Linked DNA regions of Microscilla marina ATCC 23134. The protein of the gene in region 1 interacts with the protein of each later gene in a pairwise test. Links are inferred from orthologs where the notes say so. Each region holds a gene or a part of one and is shown on either strand. Other genes may lie near its edges.

Evidence for each region.
Region 2: the proteins of gyrA (region 1) and gyrB interact in binary tests that used the Escherichia coli proteins (3 or more experiments, as listed by UniProt). The link is inferred for Microscilla marina ATCC 23134 from one-to-one orthologs.

What each region holds. Positions count from the first base shown.
Region 1 is NZ_AAWS01000040.1:17,693-21,174, reverse strand. Bases 181-3,328 are described here. They hold gyrA (DNA gyrase subunit A), read right to left. Parts: upstream 2,980-3,328; coding sequence 382-2,979; downstream 181-381. Other genes in these bases: M23134_RS27200 (hypothetical protein), read right to left, coding at 3,099-3,328. Outside these bases: more of M23134_RS27200, read right to left, coding at 3,329-3,401. UniProt on the Escherichia coli protein: A type II topoisomerase that negatively supercoils closed circular double-stranded (ds) DNA in an ATP-dependent manner to maintain chromosomes in an underwound state.
Region 2 is NZ_AAWS01000037.1:7,612-10,833, forward strand. Bases 136-3,023 are described here. They hold gyrB (DNA topoisomerase (ATP-hydrolyzing) subunit B), read left to right. Parts: upstream 136-533; coding sequence 534-2,513; downstream 2,514-3,023. Other genes in these bases: M23134_RS26155 (hypothetical protein), read left to right, coding at 136-197; ppk1 (polyphosphate kinase 1), read left to right, coding at 2,750-3,023. In the rest of the region: more of M23134_RS26155, read left to right, coding at 1-135; more of ppk1, read left to right, coding at 3,024-3,222. UniProt on the Escherichia coli protein: DNA gyrase negatively supercoils closed circular double-stranded DNA in an ATP-dependent manner to maintain chromosomes in an underwound state.

The DNA.
Region 1 (3,482 bases):
TGATAATTTAAGGCTAAAAGCTCCCTACAAACAGTTAAACAAAGGCTCAACTATATCGTAGCTAAAGAAAAGGCTAATAGCTAAAGGCTCATCATAGCTCAAGAAAAAGCTAAAGGCTAAAAGCCCCCTACAAACAGCCAAAAAAAGGCTAAAAGTCCATCGTAGCTCAAGAAAAGGCTAATAGCTCTCTACAAACAGCCAAAAAAAAGCTAAAGGCTAAAAGCCAATCGTAGCTCAAAAAAAGGCTAATAGCTAAAAACAGCTCAAAAAAAAACCACATAAATCAATCTGACTTGAAGTTTCTAAAGCAAAAAATGGCGAATAGAAATCTATTCGCCATTTTTTATTTATTTTTACCTGGCAGATAAAAAGCCGACTTGCTTATGCATCTTCGTCTTTATCTTCGTCACCTTCAGGTTTGTCTTCAGAAGTTTCTGTTGTGTTTTCTGCTTCATTTCCGTCAGTAGCAGCCGCAACAACAGTTGCTTCGCCTTCTACACTGCCTTCTTCACCTTCTTCGTCATCGCTTAGCAAGCTTTCTGCGTCTACTTTTGCCACCGATGCTATGCTGTCGTCTTCGTGTAGTTTAATAAGACGTACCCCTTGAGTAGCCCTACCCATTACCCTCATGTCCGACATAGACATTCTAATGGCAAGTCCGGTTTTGGTAATCAAAATCAAATCGTCGGTATCTACCGCTTCTTTGATAGCCACCAAACGTCCTGTTTTGTCGGTAATTTGCATCGTAATTACCCCTTTTCCACCTCGGTTTGTAATGCGGTAATCTTCAATAGAAGAACGCTTACCATAACCAGTTTCAGACACTACCAACAAGCTGGCATCGTCTCTTGCCACACATACCATACCCACTACTCGGTTGTCGTCGCCATCAAGTGTAATGCCACGTACCCCAGCCGCGGTTCGTCCCATGCTTCTTACTTGATCTTCGTGAAAATGAATGGCACGACCACTACGGATGGCAAGAATAATATTGTTTTCACCATTGGTCAATTTTACATCCAACAATTGATCATCTTCGTTGATGGTAATGGCATGGATACCATTTTGACGAGGTCTTGAAAATGCTTCAAGCCTGGTTTTCTTGATGATTCCCTTCTCAGTACACATTACCAGGTAATGGTTTTGGTTGTAGTCGGGATCTTGCAATTGCTTCACATTGATTACCGCGCGTATGCTATCTCCCTTTTCCATTTGTAAAAGGTTTTGGATGGCGCGTCCTTTGGCTGTTTTGGCAACCTCCGGAATGTTGTACCCCTTGATCCAGAACACTTTACCAGAGTTGGTAAAAATCAACAGATAATCGTGGGTAGAGGCTACAAACAAGTGCTCAGTAAAATCGTCGTCTTTTTTAGAAGTACCTCTCGACCCTACCCCGCCTCTGTTTTGGGTACGGTATTCGTCTAGAGAAGTACGCTTGATATAGCCAAAGTGAGAAATAGTAATGACCATTTCCTCTACCGGAATCATATCTTCGTCGGTAAGGTCATCAGCCATGTGCTCAATGTCGGTACGACGGGCATCGCCATACCTGTCTTTCATTTCTGTAAGCTCCTCTTTGATAATGTCTACCCTCAACAGCTTATCGGCCAGAATCGCTTCCAGTTCTTTGATCAACTCAGAGATTTGCTTATGCTCTGCCACAATTTTGTCGCGCTCCATTGCTGTAAGACGCTGCAAACGAATGTCAAGGATGGCTTTTGCCTGAATCTCCGACAGTTCAAACTTTTCTATCAAAGCATTTTTGGCGGTTTCTCCATCTTTCGACGCCCTGATCAAGGTAATGACTTCGTCGATGTTGTCTAAGGCTATCAGCAAACCTTCTAAAATGTGCTGACGGGCTTTGGCTTCTTTTAGCTCAAACTGAGTACGACGGTAGATTACTTCGTGGCGGTGCTCCACAAAGTGGTAAATCATATCGCGCAGGTTCAAAATTTCAGGTCGCCCTTTGACCAACGCCACATTGTTTACCCCAAACGACGATTGTAATGCAGTGTATTTGTACAGTTGGTTGAGCGTAACCATTGGTACAGCATCCCGCTTGAGTTCATATACAATGCGCATTCCGGTACGGTCAGACTCATCGCGGATGTCTGAAATGCCTTCTATCCTCTTTTCTTGTACCAAATGTGCGGTTTTCTCAATCAAGTTCGCCTTATTTACCAAATAAGGTATTTCGGTCACAATAATGCGTTCTCTGCCGCTTTTGGTGGTTTCTATTTCTGCTACTCCTCTTATTACTACTCTGCCTCGCCCGGTAAGCATGGCTTTTTTTACTCCCTGATAGCCATAAATGATTCCCCCGGTAGGAAAGTCAGGCGCAGGAATATACTGAATAAGTTCTTCGACTGTAATGTCGTTGTTGTCAAGGTAAGCAATAATGCCATCTACTACTTCGGTTAGGTTGTGAGGAGGCATGTTGGTAGCCATACCTACGGCAATGCCCGAAGTACCATTGATGAGCAAATGAGGTATTTTACAAGGCAATACCGTTGGTTCTTTGAGCGATTCGTCAAAGTTTGGCTGAAAGTCAATTGTATCTTTGTTCAGGTCAGACAACAGTTCGTCTGCTACACGCTTCAGGCGTGCCTCGGTATAACGCATTGCTGCAGGCGAGTCACCATCAATCGACCCAAAGTTACCTTGTCCGTCAACCAAAGGATAGCGAAGCGACCAGGGTTGGGCCATCCTTACCATTGTATCATACACTGAAGCGTCTCCATGTGGGTGATATTTACCTAATACTTCTCCCACGATACGTGCTGACTTTTTGAAAGGTTTGTTAAACATCAAACCCAAATCAGACATTCCATACAGTACCCTTCTGTGTACAGGTTTTAAGCCATCGCGAACGTCTGGTAACGCCCGCGAAATAATCACCGACATAGCATAATCTATGTAGGCACTCTTCATTTCATCCTCAATATTAATGGGGATTATTCTACTTGAAGATTCCAGCATATTGTCTAAATAATTTTGTTGTTATCTTAATTGATCACAAACCCTAAAGTTTGTGTATCTTTTTCCTGAAAATGATGATATGTTTGTGTAGAGAATACACTACTTGCACTTGATATTACTTAATCGTATGCTTCTCTGGTGTCTATTTTTCTGTACCTGCCCTTGGCAGACTTTGCTTTGTAAGATCTTCTGAACATGTATTTATACCAGGGTACTCCTCTTACTACCTTGTTTCGGCGCATGCCCGAAGAGGTAAAGAGTTTACCTGATTTGGTTTTCGACTTGAAAGTTCCCCTGGTAGGGTGGCTATGGTCAATGACTACATGACACTGTGAAACTTTGCACCGGGGAGGCATGCAGCTTGTGGTAAGAAAGAGGGAGGTAATAAAGGTAAAAACTATAACTGCGATTTTATTGCTCATAAGTAATGAAAGAAGTAAGAAAATATTTTAAACCAAAAAAGTCTGTTTTGGTGAATAACAGACTTTGAAATAAGGGTCTAA
Region 2 (3,222 bases), on another replicon or contig:
AAATACCTATGAGTACTACTTGGGTGTTTGTGGGTTTGCTGGCTGGTCGCGAAATAGCCCTTACTTATCAATTGGCACGCGGCGAAGCAGGGAGTTTCCGGTCTGTGATTATGGTAGTACTCAAAGACCTTGGTAAAATCTTCTTAGGTTTGGTAGTGAGTCTACTGTTGGTGTGGTTGATCAGCTACTTGAAATAAGATATAAAACATTTACATAAAGTAAATACCAAAGCTTGGCATTGATGTCAGGCTTTTTTTCTTGGGTTAAAACGATGATTATGTTGCATCAATCTGGTCAATAGTTTAAGTGCTTGAATATAAGTACTTTAATTTTAGTTAAGTACTGTTGTCATAAGTTCTTATGCTGCCTTGAAAACAGGCGGTGAAAAATGTGATTTGCACCCCAAAATTACAATTGCTCAAGATAACTTACATCTCTCATAAAACCTCTTTGTTTTTGTGCTAAAACCTTGGAAATGATAGTCTAAATGTCATTTTTTTTTTGTAAATTTACCTCTTTGAAAAAGAAAAATTATGAGCGAATTTACGGAAAATCAAAATGGTGCTGTAGACGCCAAAAACTCAGAATATTCTGCTGATAATATACGCGCATTAGAAGGGTTAGAAGCGGTTCGAATGCGTCCATCAATGTACATTGGCGATGTAGGTGTACGAGGGTTACACCACCTTATTTGGGAGGTAGTAGACAACTCTATTGATGAGGCACTTGCTGGGTATTGTGATCATATCACAGTAGAGGTAAATACTGACAATTCTATTACAGTTACAGACAACGGGCGTGGAATACCTACTGGGTTTAACAGCCAAATGCAAAAGTCTGCGCTTGAGGTAGTAATGACAGTATTGCATGCAGGGGGTAAATTTGATAAAGATACATATCAAGTATCAGGTGGATTGCACGGGGTAGGTGTCTCTTGTGTAAACGCATTATCTACTCTTTTAAGAGCCACAGTACACCGCGAAGGCAAAATTTTCCAACAAGAATATAAACAAGGAGATCCTCAAACAGAGGTAGAGGTAATAGGAGAGTCGGATAAGACAGGTACAGTGATACATTTTGTGCCCGATGCTACCATATTTACTGCTATCGAATACAAGTATGAAACGATCTCTCAACGCTTGCGTGAACTTTCATACCTGAACAAGGGCATTCGCCTGACAATGGTTGATCACAGGGTGAAGGGTGAAGATGGTAAGGCTTTGACTGAAGACTTTTTGTCAGAAGGCGGCCTTACTGAGTTTGTACGTTACCTGGATGAAACTCGTCAGTCGTTTTTGCCTGAGCCCATTTATGTAGAAGGAGAAAAGTCAGGCGTACCTGTACAAGTAGCCTTCACTTACAACCATTCTTATTCTGAAAATGTGTATTCTTATGTAAATAACATCAACACCATTGAAGGTGGTACACACATTTCAGGGTTTCGCCGGGCGCTTACCCGTACTTTGAAGTCTTATGCTGATAAGGAGGGAATGCTAGAGAAAGCCAAGGTAGATGTAACCGGAGATGATTTTAGAGAGGGACTTACTGCCGTTATTTCTGTAAAGGTTGCTGAGCCTCAGTTTGAGGGTCAAACCAAAACCAAATTGGGTAACTCTGAAGTAATGGGGGTGGTAGATAATGCCACCAGTGAGGCGCTGAGTAAATTTCTTGAAGAAAACCCTAAACAAGCCAAGTCTATCATTCAAAAAGTAATATTGGCTGCTCAAGCACGTCATGCTGCCCGCAAGGCGCGTGAAATGGTACAGCGTAAAAATGTACTGAGTGGTTCTGGCTTGCCTGGTAAGCTTGCCGATTGTTCGGAAAAAGATCCTGGCTTGTGTGAACTATACCTGGTAGAGGGTGACTCGGCAGGTGGTAGTGCCAAGCAAGGGCGTGATCGTAATACTCAAGCAATTTTGCCATTGAGAGGTAAAATTCTGAACGTAGAAAAGGCACAAGAATACAAAATTTACGACAACGAAGAAATTAAAAACATTATCACGGCTCTAGGAGTTACTTTTGGTAAGGATGATGATGACAAGGCGTTGAATATGGAGAAACTACGTTATCATAAGATCATAATTATGACGGATGCTGACGTGGATGGAAGCCACATTAGAACATTGATTTTGACTTTCTTCTTCCGTTATATGCGTGACTTGATTGAGAGTGGTTATGTGTATATTGCTTTGCCTCCATTTTATTTAGTAAAAAAAGGAAAAAAAGAGTTGTACGCGTGGAACGATGATGACAGAGATGTTGCCATCAAAGAGTTGGCTGGTAACGGAAAGCCTGAGTCTGTACACGTACAGCGATACAAAGGTTTAGGAGAGATGAACCCAGAACAGTTGTGGGAAACTACCATGAACCCTGAAAACAGAAGTTTAAAACAAGTAACTATTGAGTCGGCTGCGGGAGCCGATCATTTGTTTTCTATGTTGATGGGAGATGATGTACCACCACGTAGAGAGTTTATAGAAGAAAACGCTAAGTATGCGAATGTAGATATATAATTTAATGTTGAGCGATTAGTTTTCAATAATTGTCTGGTTTAAAGTAAATGTTCTCTCTCATTCTTTAAGCTTTTATCCAAAAAAACAGACAACAATTTTGAACTAATAACTTACAAGATCATATCGCATAAATTTAACTTTTGGGAAATTGGTAATTCAGAGTTTTTTTAGTATTCTGAACCGATTTCCCAATTTTTATTGATTTGTTTAGTATAAGCCGAAAATAGACCAACACGATGATTGCCAAAAAAGAAAATAAAGACAAGATAGCAGATAAAAAGAAGAACACTCCAACAGGTGCTATTGAAAAAGAGAAGCGTGATGGACACATTGTGCCTAAGCCTATTACAAATAAACGCATTGCCAACCTTATTGAGCAAAGTAACTATATTAGCCGTGACTTAAGCTGGATGTTGTTTAATCGGCGTGTGTTAGACCAGGCGCGCATCCCTAAGCGTAATATTTATGATCAGTTGAAGTTTTTGGCAATTACAGCTTCAAATTTGGATGAGTTTTTTATGATTCGTGTGGGGAGTTTATACAACTACATAGACTACGGCAAAGAAAGAATAGACTATTCGGGTTTACGCGAAAAACCTTTTAAAAAGCTGTTGTTTGAAGAAATTCAAGATTTTACCCAAGCACAGCATACGCATTTCAAAGAGGTACTAAAGCCTAAGTTTAAAGAGAATGGGTTTCAAATACTGGG